One region of the Cryobacterium sp. M23 genome, then DNA from elsewhere that is predicted to be linked to it. Evidence: predicted binding sites of a transcription regulator. Region 1 holds the regulator's gene; the other holds the start of a gene.
The links. The regulator LexA, encoded in region 1, represses DNA repair genes until DNA is damaged. The targets are predictions, from matches to a motif close to TCGAACANNTGTTCGA.
Positions count from the first base shown of each region.

Region 2: a site for LexA is predicted at 3,620-3,635, ahead of CXY82_RS08295 (HNH endonuclease signature motif containing protein). Genes of this name have one in related genera too.

Region 1 covers NZ_PJJV01000062.1:26,905-35,026, forward strand. Annotated here, with positions in the region: gene hisH (imidazole glycerol phosphate synthase subunit HisH) at 1-89, opposite strand, end outside; gene hisB (imidazoleglycerol-phosphate dehydratase HisB) at 86-709, opposite strand; gene CXY82_RS05945 (histidinol-phosphate transaminase) at 736-1,815, opposite strand; gene CXY82_RS05950 (LysM peptidoglycan-binding domain-containing protein) at 1,865-2,221, opposite strand; gene lexA (transcriptional repressor LexA) at 2,505-3,209, shown strand; gene metE (5-methyltetrahydropteroyltriglutamate--homocysteine S-methyltransferase) at 3,419-5,761, opposite strand; gene CXY82_RS05965 (methylenetetrahydrofolate reductase) at 5,758-6,753, opposite strand; gene hflX (GTPase HflX) at 7,049-8,122, opposite strand, start outside.
Region 2 covers NZ_PJJV01000068.1:75,155-83,276, forward strand. Annotated here, with positions in the region: gene CXY82_RS08280 (MFS transporter) at 1-1,175, opposite strand, end outside; gene CXY82_RS08285 (flavodoxin family protein) at 1,302-2,036, shown strand; gene CXY82_RS17580 (carboxylesterase family protein) at 2,161-2,781, shown strand; partial or broken gene CXY82_RS18565 (hypothetical protein) at 2,874-2,930, shown strand; gene CXY82_RS17930 (hypothetical protein) at 3,049-3,537, shown strand; gene CXY82_RS08295 (HNH endonuclease signature motif containing protein) at 3,806-5,341, shown strand; gene CXY82_RS08300 (hypothetical protein) at 5,719-5,934, opposite strand; gene CXY82_RS08305 (IS256 family transposase) at 6,713-7,957, shown strand.

The DNA of each region.
Region 1 (8,122 bases):
AGCGTCACCTCGGCCCCGGCGAGTTCGAGTGCCTTGACGGCGGAGTGCACGTTTCCGGTGCCGTAGTCGAGGACAACGACGCTGGTCACAGCGCACCCTTGGTCGAGGGGACGCCGGACACCAGCGGGTCGAGCGCCTTCGCCTGGCGGAACGCGCGGGCGAACGCCTTGAATTCGGCTTCGGCGATGTGGTGCGGGTCGCGGCCGCCCTGCACGGTGACGTGCACCGTGAGGCCGCCGTTGAAGGCGATAGCCTCAAACACGTGGCGCACCATGGAGCCGGTGAAGTGGCCGCCGATCAGGTGGAACTCGAAACCGGCCGGCTCGCCCTGGTGCACGAGGTAGGGGCGCCCGGAAATGTCGACGACGGCCTGTACGAGGGCCTCGTCGAGCGGCACGACGGCGTCACCGTAGCGGGAGATGCCGGATTTGTCCCCGAGAGCCTGCTTGATCGCCTGGCCGAGCAGGATGCCGACGTCCTCGACCGTGTGGTGCACATCGATCTCGATATCGCCGCGGGCGCGCACGGTGAGGTCGGTCAACGAGTGTTTCGCGAAGGCCGTGAGCAGGTGATCGAAGAACGGGACCGACGTCTGGATGTCCGACTCACCGGTGCCGTCGAGATTGAGCGACAGGTCGATGCTCGACTCGCTGGTCTCGCGCTGCAGGTGGGCGAAACGGGGCGAGGTGGTCGCGAAAGAGAAGCTCATACGGCTAGTTTATTGGCCCGAGCCGTTCACGACCGCCCAAGCGCCTCGAGGGCGTCGAGGAACGCCGTGGTCTCGGCCTCGGTGCCGGCGCTGACCCGCAGGTGGCCCGGGATGCCGACGTCGCGCACAAGGATGCCTTCCGCCAGCAGCGCCTCGAAGGTGGCCCGAGGGTCCTCAACGCCGCCGAACAGCACGAAGTTGCTCGCACTGCGCAGCGGAGTGTAGCCAAGCCGGGCCAGTTCGCTCACGATGCGGTCCCGCTGCCCGCGGATGTCGTCGACCATGGCAAGCATCGCGGGCGTGTGGACGAGCGCGGCGACCGCGGCAGCCTGCGTGAGCGCGGACAGGTGGTAGGGCAGACGAACCAGGCGGAGGGCATCCGTCACAGCGGGATCGGCGGCCAGATAGCCGACGCGCACACCGGCGAAGGCGAACGCCTTGCTCATGGTGCGGGACACCAGCAGGCGCTCCCGGCCGGGAAGCAGGCTCAGGGCGGTTGGCGCGTCATCCGTCCCGAACTCGGCGTACGCCTCGTCGACGACGACGATGCCGTCGCTCGCATCGTAGACGGCCTCGATCGTTTCCAGGGACAGGGGCGTGCCGGTGGGGTTGTTCGGCGAGCAGAGGAAGACGACGTCAGGGGCAACCCGGTCGACCCACTCGAGCGCCGTGGCCGGGGAGAGTTCGAACTTTGCGTCACGACCACCCGCGATCCAGCGGGTGCCGGTGCCGGAGGCGAGCAGAGGGTACATGGAGTAGGTCGGCGCGAAGCCGAGCACGGACCGACCCGGGCCGCCGAAAGCCTGCAGCACCTGCTGAAGAACCTCGTTGGAACCGTTGGCGGCCCAAATGTTCTTTCGGGTGAGGCCGTGACCAAGATAACGGGCGAGGGAATCCCGCAGCTCGGTGAACTCCCGATCGGGGTATCGGTTCACGGTCGTGACCGCCAGAGCCAACGCCGCCACGATGTCCTGCGCCACCTCAGCCGGGATGCCGTGGGTGTTCTCGTTCACGTTGAGAGCCACCGGCACGTGCAACTGCGGCGCCCCATAGGGAGTGAGTCCGCGCAGATTATCGCGAAGGGGAAGATCGTTGAGACTGGTCACTCCCCCCATGTTACCGGGGTGAAACCGGCGGGGGCTCGCCGCGGGTAGTTCACAGGTCGTTCGGAAGCGCCAGCCGCTGACCGGGCTGCACGCTGTCGGACGGCAGCTGGTTGAGGCTCACAATCTCGGCGATCACCTCGCGCGGATCGGACGTGGGCGCGATTGTCTCGGCAAGTTGCCAGAGCGACTGCCCCGACTTGATAGTGACGTGGTCGAAGGCCGTGGCCACGCGAGCGACGGTCGAGTTCTCGGCGGCGGCGATGCCTCCGTTGAGGGTGACGACCAGGGCCACGGCTACGAGCGGAAAGGCAGCCAGGGACGTGAAAACGACGCGACCGCGCCGGGTGAGTCGGAGCCGGGTGCGTCCGGTCGCGATGGGGGCGCCTCGTTCAAGTGCAGTGCTCATGTCATACCTCCTGTGAGAAGACGCATCCGACTCTCGGCCGGGAGAGCCGGATGCGAACTTATGTTCCGAATGTATATTCGATTATTCGAACAATCAAGCTTTATTCGGTAGTTTCTGAAATATTTACTCCGACCCACTCGAATACATGTTTGTTTAATGGGCTCAACGCGGATACAGTTTCGATTGTTGATTGACACTCAATCAGGCACCCCCGACATTCGCGTGAATCGGCGGCATTCGCTGTTTGCCGCCAGCGCATCAATCAAAACGAGGAGCGACGAACGTGGCACAGAACACCAGCGGTCCCCGCGACAAGGGCGGCACCAGACGGCGCAAGAGCCTCAGCGAGAAGCAGCTCGCCATCCTCGACGTCATCCAGCGCTCGGTCAGCCAACGCGGCTATCCGCCGAGCATGCGCGAGATCGGCGACGCCGTCGGCCTGTCGTCACTGTCGAGCGTCACCCACCAGCTCAACCAGCTGGAACTGAGCGGTTACCTCCGCCGAGACCCGAACCGTCCCCGAGCACTGGAGGTGCTCATCGAGATTCCGCAGTCGCCCGAAGACACGACGGCCGGAGCCTCGGAGAGTTTCCACACCGGAGTGCAGGTCGGCGACGCCGCCATGGTTCCGCTTGTCGGTCGAATCGCCGCCGGCATCCCGATCACCGCCGAACAGCAGATCGACGAGATCTTCCCGCTACCCCGCCAGCTGGTGGGCAAGGGCGACCTGTTCATGCTCAAGGTGTCGGGCGAATCGATGATCGACGCCGCGATAATGGACGGCGACTGGGTCGTCGTGCGGCAGCAGAAGACCGCCGAAAACGGTGAAATCGTTGCAGCCATGCTCGACAACGAGGCAACCGTCAAGGTCTTCCGCCAGCGCGACGGGCACACCTGGCTACTGCCCCGCAACACCAACTTCGAACCCATCGTCGGCGATCACGCCGAGATTCTGGGGAAGGTTGTGGCAGTGCTGCGGTCGGTTTAGGGCATCAGCACTACAGCACATCAGCACTTCAGCACTTCAGCACTTCAGTCCGACTCTTGGTCTCGACGGTTTCGACCAGCGTCGTGGAGACGCGCGTGCGTTGAGTCACCATGGTTATTTCGGTCGGGTCTTGTGATCCGGGTCGTGTGGGCCGGGCACGAACACTGTTTTTGGTGTCGTGCCCGGCTTTTGTGTGGGTGGAGGCGGGGTCAGGCGGAGACGGAGGAGGTCAGGCGGGCGCGGAGGATGCGGGTGGCGGCGAGCATGTTGTGCAGGGACTGGACGGTTTCGGCGTAGCCGCGGGTTTTGAGGCCGCAGTCGGGGTTCACCCAGAGCCGGGTGGCCGGGATGGCTGCCGCGGCGCGCTCGAGCAGGTCGGTGAGTTCGGATACGCTCGGCACACGCGGCGAGTGGATGTCCCACACTCCCGGGCCGATACCGTGGTCGAAGCCCTGGGACCGGATATCGCCCACCACCTCCATGCGAGAGCGTGCCGCCTCGATGCTGGTCACATCGGCGTCCAGGTTGCGGATCGCGTCGATGACCACCCCGAACTCCGAGTAGCAGAGGTGGGTGTGGATCTGGGTGGCCACGGCCGCACCGGCCGTCGCCAGGCGGAAGGACCCCACCGACCAGTCGAGGTATTCCGCCTGGTCCTTCTGCTTCAACGGCAGCAGCTCCCGCAGCGCGGGCTCGTCGACCTGGACGATCTGGATGCCGGCCGTCTCCAGGTCGGCGATCTCGTCCCGGAGGGCCAGGGCCACCTGCCTGGCCGTCTCGCCCAGCGGCTGGTCGTCGCGCACGAACGACCACGCGAGGATCGTGACCGGACCGGTGAGCATCCCCTTGACGGGCTTGGGCGTCAGCCCCTGCGTGAACGCCGACCACTCGACCGTGATGGGCCGCGGTCGGGACACGTCACCCCAGAGGATCGACGGGCGCACGCACCGGCTGCCGTAGGACTGCACCCAGCCGTTCTCGGTGACCGCGAAGCCGTCCAGGTTCTCGGCGAAGTACTGCACCATGTCGTTGCGTTCCGGCTCCCCGTGCACGATCACGTCGAGGCCGATGTCTTCCTGCAACGCGACGACCCGACGGATTTCGGCGCGCATCAGGTCCCGGTATTCCTCGGTGCTCAGCACCCCCCGTACCAGCTGCGCCCTGGCCCGACGGATGTCCCCGGTCTGCGGGAAGGATCCGATCGTGGTCGTCGGCAGGAACGGCAGCCCGAGGGCCATCTCCTGGGCTGCCACTCGGTCTGCGTAGGCGCCCCGGGTGAAGTCGCCCGGAGCGAGCGCGTCGGCGCGCACCCGAACGGCGCCATCGTGGACTCCGGGAGCCACCCCCCGCGCGTCGAGGGCCGCGGAGGCCGCAGAGAGGTCGGTCTCGATGGCACGGCGACCCAGACTGAGGCCGCGGGCGAGTGTGGCAACCTGCGCGACCTTCTGATCCGCAAAGGCCAGCCAGCTCTTCAGGTCGTCGTCCAGCGCCGATTCATCGTCGACGTCGTGGGGAACGTGCAGCAGCGAGGTTGAGGTGGAAACCGAGATCCGCGGCGAGAGGCGGACCAGGCCGGCCGCCGTGTCGAAGGCGGCGGCCAGGTCGCCGCGCCAGATATTGTGGCCGTCAATGATGCCGGCCACGAGAGTGGTCGTGTCCAGTCCGGGGGTCTCCGCCGGCACGCTTCCCCGCACGAGGTCAAGCCCAATGGCTTCCACCGGGGTGATGGCAAGAACGGGTAGGGCGTCGTCGAGGCTGCCGTACGGCGCGGCGACGAACAGGGCGGGACGCTCGGCGAGGGCGCCGAGGGTGTTGTAGGCGAAGCGGAGGCCGGCGAGGGCATCCGTTCTCGGGGTGTCGATGCTCTCGCTGACCAGGGCAGGCTCGTCGAGCTGCACCCATTCGGCTCCGGCGGCGCGCAGCCGCTGCAGGAGGGCGGCGTAGACCGGCACAAGGTCGTCGAGGCGGTCAAGCGGACTGAATCCGGCCGGGGCCTCGTCGCTGGGCTTGCTCAGCAGCAGGAAGGTGACCGGGCCGACGATGACGGGCCGGGTCAGGAATCCGGCCGCCTTCGCCTCCTCGAACTCGCGCACCAGGCGGGTGCCGGCGAGGGTAAACTCGGTCTCGGGGCCGATTTCCGGCACCAGGTAGTGGTAGTTGGTGTCGAACCATTTGGTCATCTCCAACGGCGGATTCTCCCCTTCGCCGCGGGCGAGGGTGAAGTAGCCGGCCAGGTCGAGGTGGCCGTCCGCGCCCCGCAGATGCGCGAACCGGGCGGGGACGGCGCCCACCGTGCACAGGGCATCCAACATCTGGTCGTAGTAGGAGAACGATTCCGGGATGGACGAGTCGTCCCGGCCGAGTCCCAGCAGCACGAGGCGCTCCCTGGTGCTCTGACGCAGGGCGGCCGCGGTCGCCTCGAGCTCGTCGGCGCTGACCGATCCGGTCCAGAACGCTTCGACGGCCTTCTTCAGTTGGCGGCGCGGCCCGATGCGCGGGTAGCCCAGGATGGTGCCGGCGGGAAAGGCGGAAAAGGCGGAAGAGTGGGTCATCGGTTCTCCTTGACGGGGTGAGGGGCAGGCTGTGCGGAAGCAGGCAGGGTGGGGGTGAGCAGACCGCAGCCGTCGAGCACGGCGAGCACGGTCTCGTGCTGGTTGAAGGCGTAGAGGTGCAGCCCGGGGGCACCGCCGGCGATGAGTTCCCGGGCCAGTTCGGTGGCCTGACGGATGCCGATCTCACGCTGGCCTTCCTTCGTCGGCTCCACCTCGAGCGCGATCGCCAGCTCGGACGGCAGTTCCTCACCGGACAACTCGAGGATGCGGCGCAGGCGGGCCGGGCTCGTGACCGGCATGATCCCGGGCAGGATCGGGAATTCGACCCCGGCGGCACGGGCTCGCAGGATGAAGCTGAGGTAGTGGTCGGCGTGAAAGAAGAGTTGCGTGATCGCCAGGTTGGCGCCGGCGGCCTGCTTGGCCAGGAGCGCGTCGATGTCCTGGGTGGCCGACCGGGAGCGCGGGTGGCCGTTCGGGAAGGCGGCCACGGCGATGCGTACCTTCTCCCGTTCCCGCTTGATCGTGCGGGCGGCAGGGAGTCCAGGGATCACGGCCTCGCGGTACGGCACCCGCTCGGCCTGCACCCGGTGGATCAGCTGCACCAGTTCCGCGGCGCTGCCCAGGTCGCCGAGGAAGGCCTCACCCTCCCGAATGCCTTCCGGCGGGTCGCCACGCAGGGCCAGGAAGCTCCGCACCCCGGCGTCCAGAAACTCCCGGATCAGCTGGCTCGCTTCCGCGTTGGACGAGCCCACGCAGGTGAGGTGGGCCAGCGGGTCCACGGTGGTGGTGCGCAGGATGTGGGTGAGCACGTCCAGGGAGGAGCGCCGGGAGGAGCCGTTCGCACCGTAGGTGACCGAGATGAATTCCGGGCCGGCCGCGGCCAGCCGCTCGATAGTGGCGTGCAGCACGGAGGTGGCGGCATCCGAGGTGGGCGGATACAACTCGAATGAGAACGGGATTTTCCGGCACGCAGGATCCGAGGTGTGGGGCATTGCTCCTCATTCGACAGTTGCCAGTGTCAGTCACCGGGGGCCGGGCGGCCGCGGACCGCCCGGCAAGCCAGGCGGACGTTCGCGGGCGGGTGCCGGGCTCGGCTGTCGCTCCATGCCGCCGGTCAGGAGACCGGCGGCAACGATTGAGAAGACTCTAACAAGCACGCCCGGTGCCCAGCAGGTCTGTGACCGAATATGTCATCAGCTGGCGCCGGAGCGGCTCAGGCAGGCCGGAGGAGTGCGGACATCGGCAGGCGAACGCCTGCCAAGGTACGCGGAGCGAAGCCGGCGGCGGTCAGCCGGTGACGGCCGGCGGCACGGCGAACGGCTCGAACAGCGCCCGGATCTCATCAGTCACCAGAGCAGTAACCCGGGTGCCGGTCTCGGCGTACTCGGTGGACAGCACCGTGCCCTGATCGTGCAGCACCGCGATCAGGTCTCCCCGCTCGTAGGGGATGAGCAACTCGAGCCTGATCGACGGCCGCGGCAGCAGGTCCGAGATGGTCGCGAGCAGTTCCTGGATGCCCTCGCCGGTGCGGGCCGAGACGAAAATGCCCTTCGGCCAGAGTCCGCGCAGCACGAGCCCGTCATCATCGCTGATCAGGTCGCTCTTGTTGAAGACGACGACCTCCGGGATCTCCCGGGCGCCGACCTCGGCGATGACCTCGCGCACTGTGGCAAGCTGGCTCGCCGGGTCAGGGTGCGAGCCGTCGACGACGTGCACGATGACGTTGGCGTCGGCGACCTCCTCGAGGGTGGACCGGAACGCCTCCACCAGCTGGTGGGGCAGGTTCCGCACGAACCCGACGGTGTCCGTCAGCGTGTAGAGCAGCCCGTCGGCCGTCGTCGACTTGCGCACCGTGGCGTCCAGGGTGGCGAACAGGGAGTTCTCAACGAGTACGCCGGCCCGGGTGATGCGGTTGAGCAGGCTCGACTTGCCGGCGTTGGTGTAACCGACGATGGCGACGGATGGCACGGCGTTGCGCTTGCGGTTGGCCCGCTTGGCCTCACGAGCAGGTTTCATCTCGAGGATCTGCTTGCGGAGGCGGGACATCCGGGTGTGGATGCGCCGGCGGTCCAGCTCGATCTTGGTCTCGCCGGGGCCGCGCGAACCCATGCCTGCACCGGCGCCGCCCACCTGGCCTCCGGCCTGGCGGGACATCGAGTCGCCCCAGCCGCGCAGGCGGGGAAGCAGGTATTCGAGTTGGGCGAGTTCGACCTGGGCCTTGCCCTCGCGGCTCTTGGCGTGCTGACTGAAGATGTCGAGGATCACGGCGGTGCGGTCGATGACCTTCACCTTGACGACGTCCTCGAGGGCGCGCCGCTGGCTGGGCGCCAGCTCGGTGTCGGCGATGACGGTGTCGGCGCC
Region 2 (8,122 bases), on a different contig from region 1:
ACCCGGGCGACGGCGTTGTTGATGGCCGAGCCGATGCCGGCCTGCTCGGGCCGGATGGAACCGAGGACCGCGGAAGTGAGCGGCGCCACGGTGATGGCCAGGCCGAGGCCGATCACGACGACGGCCGGCACGACCTGCGACCAGAGCGCGATCGGCGGCACCGCCCCGAGTAGCAGCAGGAATCCGGCTCCTGCCACCATCGGGCCCACGGTCATAAACGCGCGCGGTCCGTAGCGGCCGGCCAGGGTGCCGAACAGGGTCGCGAAGAGCAGGAGCATGGCGGTCGCCGGGATGCCGGCGAAACCGGTTACGGTCGCCGAGAAGCCGCCGACCTGCTGCAGATAGAGCGTGAACACGAAGAAACCGAGGCCGAGGGCGGCGTAGAAACCGACCGTGGCGATGTTACCGACGCCGAAATTGCGGATCTTGAACAGGCTCAGGGGCATCATCGGATGCGGCGCGCGCGCCTCCCACCAGAGGAACCCCGCGAAGGCCAGCAGCCCGACGACAAGCGGCACGAACACGACCGGGCTGGCCCAGCCCAGCCGCCCCTGCTCGATCAGGGCGAAGACCGGACCGCCCAGCCCGAGCGCGGCCAGGCCGGCGCCCCACGCGTCGATGGGGGCCGCCGGACGGGTGCGCACCGGCTCGTCCAGGCCGGCCAGCAGCACCAGGGTAACCATGATGGGGATCACGTTGAGCCCGAAGATCAGGCGCCAGCTGAGCGTGTCCACCAGGATGCCGCCGAGCACCGGACCCATGATGCCCGCGATGCCCGTCCAGCCGGTCCAGGCCCCGATCGCTCGAGCCTGCGCCACCCCCGAGAACGTCGAGGTGATGAGCGCCAGGGAGCTCGGCACGAGCAGAGCCGCCGCCACGCCCTGCAGCACCCGGGCCAGCACGAGCGCACTCCCCCAGGGTGCGACCGCGCACGCCAGCGAGGTGATCCCGAACCATACCAGCCCGATCCGGAGCACCCGCACCCGGCCGAACGTGTCCGAGAGTGACCCGGCCACGAGGATCAGGGCGCCCAATGAGAGCAGGTAGCCGTCGACCGCCCACTGTTGCAGCACCAGACCGCCGCCGAGTTCCCGAGAAATCGCCGGCAGCGCGACCGTGATGATGGAGCCGTCCAGGAACGCCACGAACGACGCCAGAATGGCCACGATCAACACCCGATGCTCTCTGGAAATCACTCTCCCAGTTAACCCGATTCGCGGCCCGATCGAAGGCCCGATCCGGAGGGCGCGGGCCCCGGTGTGGCCCTAGACGAGGTCTGGGGCAGGTGCAAAACTGACGCCATGACCGCGACCCGCAACACCCAGGCATCCTTCGAATACGCTGGCCTTCGGGCCCTGTTCATCAATTGCACCCTCAAACGAAGCCCCGAAATCAGCCACACACAGGGCCTGATGAACCTCAGCATCAACCTGATGCACGAGCAGGGCGTCCACGTCGAGAACATCCGGGCCATCGACCACGACATTGCCTCGGGCGTCTACCCAGACATGACCGAACACGGCTGGGCGACGGATGCCTGGCCCGCCCTGTTCGACAAGGTGCGCGCCTCCGACATCGTCGTGATCGGCGGGCCGATCTGGCTCGGCGACAACGGCTCGGTCACCAAGCGCGTGATCGAACGGCTCTATGCCATGTCGGGGGAGCTGAACGACAAGGGTCAGTACGTCTACTACGGCAAGGTGGGCGGGGCCGTCATCACCGGCAACGAGGACGGCGTGAAGCACTGCGCGTCGAACGTGCTCTATAGCTTGCAGCACATCGGCTTCACGATTCCACCGACGGCCGACGTCGGCTGGATCGGCGCGATCGGTCCGGGCCCGAGCTACCTGGACCCGGGTTCCGGGGGGCCGGACAGCGACTTCACGAACCGCAACGTGACCTTTATGACCTGGAACCTGATGCACCTGGCCGCAATGCTGAAGGCAAACGGCGGCATCCCCGCGTACGGGAACCTCCGCGCGGATTGGGACGAGGGCGAGCGATTCGGATTCCAGCCGAACCCGGAGTACCGATAGCGGCGTCGACGCGCCCGAAGTGAGGACGCCATGACCGCGACCCTGCGCGAGGTGGCGCCGGCCTCCCCGCGGAGCCGCTTGGACGTGCGGGTCACCGGCGGGATCGTGCGCGGCGTGGACGACAATGGCATTCGGCCTGGCGAGACATCCCCTACGCCGCGCCACCCGTGGGCGAGCTGCGGTTCCGGGCCCCACAGCCGGTGAGAAGTGCCTGAGTGTCAACGTGCTTCGGCCGGCGTCGGCGTCGCGTAGACGGCTGGGCCGCCCGGTGATGGTCTTCATCCACGGCGATGGCTACAGCGTGGGATCCTCGCAGGATTTCACCGGCCGAGGGGAAAGTTTCGTGCGCACCGGGCGGGTGGTCTGCGTCAGTTTCAACTACCGGCTGGGTGCCCTCGGCTACCTCGACTTCTCCCGGTATTCGACATCGGAACGGCCCCTGGAGAGCAATCCCGGGCTGCGCGACCAGGTGGCCGCCCTCTGGTGGGTGCACGACAACATCCGTGCCTTCGGGGGGAACCCCCACAACGTGACCGTGTTCGGGGAATCGGCCGGCGCCAACGCGGTGCTCCATCTGATGGCGACGCCCTCCGCCGCGGGGCTGTTCGCCCGCGCCATCGCGCAGAGTCCCCCGACCAGAGCGTCGTTCTCGCACTCACTGACCGAGGGCTGGGCCGCCGAGTTCGTGGTGGAGTTGCGCTCCCAGCGGCCGCACGCCTACGCCTGTCGCCGAACGAGCTGCTGACCACCGCCGCGGTAGCCGACCTGACCCAGGCGGCCGTGGCGCTGCAGGCGCGCACGCCGGATGCCAACCCGGGCACCTTCTGCCTGATCCCGGTGATCGACGGGGATTTCCTGCCCGAGCGGCCGCTCGACGCCTTCCGTCACGGGACCGCGCACCGGGTGCCGCTGATCATCGGCACCAACGAGCGGGAGGGGTCGCTGTTCCGGGGCCGGGTGGACACCCTGCCGAAGTCGCCGACGCGTATCGCGGCCGTTCGACCACGCCCCGGTGAGCTCGCACGACGCGATGCGCTCCGTCTACGCGAGCCTGCCGGCGAAACGGTCGTCGTCGGACTTCGGCGGGGATTTCGTGTTCTGGTATCCGAGCCTGCAGATCGGCGACTTCCACTCCCGGGTCGCGCCGGTCTACACGTACCGGTTCGACCTGGCCCCGCGGCTTATGCACATGCTGGGCATCGGCGCCACACACGGAATCGAGCTGTTCGCCCTGTTCGACCACGTCGACGGCCCCACGGCCCGGGCCATGACCCTGCTCGGCGGGCGGGAACTCTTCATCATTGCGGGCGAACGGATGCGCCTGCACTGGCTTCTTCGCCTGCACAAGGCGGCCCGACGACACCTGGCCGACCTACTCGGAAACCGACCGGCTGACTCTGATCATCGACGAGGTCGATCGCATCGAATCGGATCCGCGAGGAGAGCGGCGGGCGGTCTGGCAGGAGTTCCTGCCGCACTTCTAGCGGGTAGCGGCGGTTGAGCCCGTCGGCGTGAGCTCCCCGTTACTCCTGCGCCGGCCACCGGCCGAACGAATTCGACGGAGATTTTGCTCAGAACTGGCCCAGAACATCCGTTTGGGCTCGAAATCGGTAAAATCTCCGTCGAATTCGTTAGGGGCCCGGGTGCCTGAGATCACAGCAACGGATGCCGGTGCGTAGCCAACACCACGGCACCGGGCCGACCGAATTACTTTCTATACTCGTGCAGAACCTCTTGACTGCACATTCGTATACGTTTACTATTAAGGTATGGCTGGGGCCCCCACTCCGCACCACCCCACCGCCTCACCGCAGGCGGTGTCTTCCCTCGCGCAGTCACCCCTCGCGCAGTCACCCCGTGCACAATCATCCCTCGTGCAGCAGTTGCAGCAGGCGCGTGACCTGGCCGCGGCCGTGCTGGATTCGGTGTCCTTTTCCCTCCTGGGCGAGGCGGACGCGATGATGGTGCTGGGCACGGTTGAAGACCTCGGCCGTCGGATCGATGCGGCCAGGGTTGCCTCTGCCGCCGACATTTCGGTGCGGTGCCGCCGTATCCTGGGCAATGAGTCCCTGGCGTATAAGAACGGGGCCAGCAGCGGCATCGACCTGATCACTCGTCTGACCCGCGTCTCTTCCCGTGAGGCGAACCGGCGGGTGCGCCTGGGCGAGAACGTGACCCCGCGCCGGGCGGGCACCAGCATGCTGCCGCCCTACTACCCGGCCGTGGCCGATTCCCTCACCGCCGGGGACCTCGGCGTGGATGCGGCCGAGAACATCGTCACCGCCCTCGACCAGGTCGCGGCCCGGGTCGCGCCCGACGACCTCGGCACCGCCGAACGTGCCCTGGTGGCCAGCGCGACCGGCGCCGTCACCGACGAAACCCAGGGCCTTCCGGGTGAGGGGTTCGCGTTTCCTGCGGACCTGGTGCGGGGTATGGCGGGGCAGTGGCAGGCTCGCCTCGATCCCGACGGCACCGCCCCCAACGAGCCCGTCGCCGAAGCCCGCAGCACTGTGGGCTTCGGGCTCTTCCGTGACGGCCTCTACCCGCTCCGCGGCGGCGTCACGCCGGAGCTCCGCGGCATCATGAACGCCACCTTCGACACGTACCTCTCCGCCCACGCCACCCCGGCATTCCCCACGGCCGAGGAACAGGCGCGCATGGCGGCCGGGCAGCTGATCCCGGGCGCCGAGGCCGCGGCCCTCAGCGACGACCGTAACGGCGGTCAGAAACGCGCCGACATCCTCCGTGGTGTGTTCGAAGCCGCCATCCGCGCCCCGGGAACCCCGACCATGGGCGGCGCCGCCCCCACCGTCATGATCCACGTCAACCAGGCCGACCTGGCCGCCGACCGTGGGGTGGGCTGGATCGACGGCGTCGAAGCGCCGATCTCGCTGACAAGTGTGAAGCAGGCGCTCTGCGCCGGCGGATTTCAGGAGATCGTGTTCGGCCTGAGGAACGAGGTCCTCAGCCTCAGCACCGAGAATCGTTTCTTCAACCGGGCCCAACGCCGCGCCATCGCCGCCCGCGACGGCGGCTGCACCATCCCCGGCTGCACCGTGCCCGCAGCCTGGTGCGAAGTACACCACGTCATCCCCTGGCACCGCGGCGGAAAAACCGAGATCACCAACGGGGTACTGCTCTGCTGGTACCACCACCACAGCATCGACACCTCCGGCTGGAACATCCGCATGATCCGGGGCAAACCCCAAGTCAGGGCACCCTACTGCTACGACCCCACCCGCACCTGGCGGCCTGGGGGAGGGAACCGGTTGGGGGCTCGACAGGCTCAACCAACGTTGGCGTGATTTTTCGGGATCGGGTCACCAAATGGCTCAGACACGGACGTTGGTTAGAGCCTCCGGAATCAAGTCACCGGTGCGTTCCGGGACAGAAAAACCCTTGCACCCAGTGAGAAAAACCGGGATGCGGAGGAACGAGAAGCGTGGGTAGTTCACGTAATTCTCGCAGGTCACTCATAGAGCTAAAGGGAGCTGCAACGAATAGTTCCGATTCCATCACATCGCCGAATTAATTCCACCTCAGTGCCCGATCGGTCGCCGTCCTAGCGATGCCGGCCTGCGCCGAGGAGTCTGACATACCGACAGCTGACCAGACCCCAACAACTCGAGGAGCTTGGCGCAGCGAATAACTTGGCTTCTGTTGACGCCAGCCGAAAATGAGGTCATTTCATCGAAACACACTTTATCTCGGAGGCGAGAAGAGCGAAGTACCTCGAGGACAACTCCTCGACGACCTGCCCCTCAAGCTTTCCGACTTCCTCGCGTTCTTTGGGGGTCGGAGGAATCAAATCCGGAAGAAGCTTCTCGACGACGTTCGCGGAGTTGTCGTCGCTGTGAGCGACGACAAAGCCGACTCCGCGATCAAGGAACCAGAGCACGACGCCGTATGGACTGGTTAGCGGCGGCAGAACGACACTAGTGAAGAAGTTTTAGACGAGCGCCCGCCGGATTCCCACGCCAGATCATGCGGCAGGATGGCCTGGTGCTGTGCGCCACTCGCGGTTTACGCACCGACGAACGGAATGTCGGCGGTATTCTCAAATTCACAAGCAACGGGGAAACAAATGCACATCAGACGACTTCTCGGCGGAATCGGGGTGCTGGCCATTGGGTTGGTTGTCCTAACTGCATGTTCCACCGGCATCGAGAATGACAAGCGACAGGCAATCCCGTTCACGCCTGCTGCAACACAGGCTGCCGCCCCCGCGGTCACGACCGCGGAAGTCGTTAACATCGTCATTGCGAGAGCCGGCATTCTGGACGCGTCAGCCCAGGAATCAGTGGATTGCAAGGCATACGCAGCCGCAGATTCCTCAGGGGTTGCCGGTGATGATCCTGTCTTACGGGCACAGGTAGACCCGTGTTGGGTTCAAATCGATGCATTCCTCACTGCGGCCGCTCTGTTGAGCGCCGACCTGCGACCAATTGTGGACAACTCCTCAGCGCCCGCTGCGATTGCAGACATCGCTGAGGAGACGGCGAACCTTTTCATGGGAGTGCAACAAATAGTTCTCAGCCCGGAGTGTAGAAACGGCAGGGTTACGTCCCTGCGAGTGGTGTGGTTTCCGGCTTCTGAGTGTTGTTTCGTCAACGTGAAGAGCCACCGTGGGATGGTCAGTGAGCACCGATCAAAGAACTCACAAAGGACACCACACGATGGCTCTAGACCAGTCTGCCCTGCTTGACCTGCTGGGAGAACTCAAACTCACCAATGTCACCGACCGCATCCGCGTCGCGACCGAAACTCTCTATCAAGAACTGATCGATGCGAAGGCGACCGCGTTCATCGGTGCCGCCCCGTTCGAACGCAACGGAGACCGCACCACCCACCGCAACGGGACTCGATCCCGCACGTTGTCGACCACGGCCGGGGATCTTGATTTGAAGATCCCGAAGCTGCGCGTCGGGTCGTTCTTCCCCGCGCTGCTGGAGCGCCGCCGCCGGGTGGACCAGGCCCTGTTCGCGGTCGTGATGGAGGCCTACGTCCACGGCGTCTCGACCCGAAAGGTCGACGACCTGGTCAAGGCCCTCGGCGCTGATACCGGGATCTCCAAGTCGGAAGTGTCCCGGATCTGCGCCGGCCTCGATGCGGAAGTGGCGGAGTTTCGGGATCGGACCCTCGCCGCACAAGACTTCCCCTACGTGTTCCTCGACGCCACCTACTGCAAAGCGCGCGTCGGGCACCGGATCGTCTCCCAAGCAGTCGTCGTCGCGGTCGGCGTGGCCGCCGACGGGCGCCGGGAAGTTCTTGGGTTCGACGTTGGTGACAGTGAAAACGAAGGCTTCTGGACCAGCTTCCTGCGGTCGTTGAAGACTCGAGGTCTGGATGGGGTGAAGCTGGTCATGTCTGACGCTCACACCGGGCTGAAGAAAGCCATCGGGACCGTCTTTCAAGGCGCTGGCTGGCAGAGATGCCGGGTGCACTTCATGCGCAACGTCCTCGCGGTCGTGCCGAAGGGATCGCAGGAGATGGTCGCCTCAATCATCCGCACCATCTTCGCCCAGCCCGACCGCGAACACATCGAGAAGCAGTTCCGCGAGGTCACCACCATGCTCGGCCGCTCGCACCCCAAAGTTGCGGCGATGCTCGCCGACGCGCAACCCGACATGCTCGCGTTCGCTGCTTTTCCGCGGCGCCACTGGCGACAGATCTGGTCCACGAATCCGTTGGAACGGGTCAACAAGGAGATCAAACGCCGCACCGACGTCGTCGGCGTCTTCCCCAACGCTGCCGCCCTGCTGCGCCTGGCTGGGTCAGTCCTGATCGAGCAACACGATGAATGGGAAGCTGGCGAACGCCGCTACTTCTCCGAAGCCTCCATGCTCGAGCTGACCACAATGAACAACCCCATCGAAGTCATCGACGAGGCGGTGATTCTCCCAGAACTCGCTGCCGCCTAAACTAAACCAACTGACCCGCACGGTGACGAGGAATTACACCACCCAGCGGAACGTGACCAACGGCAGCGCGCCCGACTTTGATTCTTGCGTTACTTTCTTTCAAGGAACTTATGCGGTCATACAACGTGGGCTGACCGTCTGAGCCCTGCCTGGCGCGTCTACGCC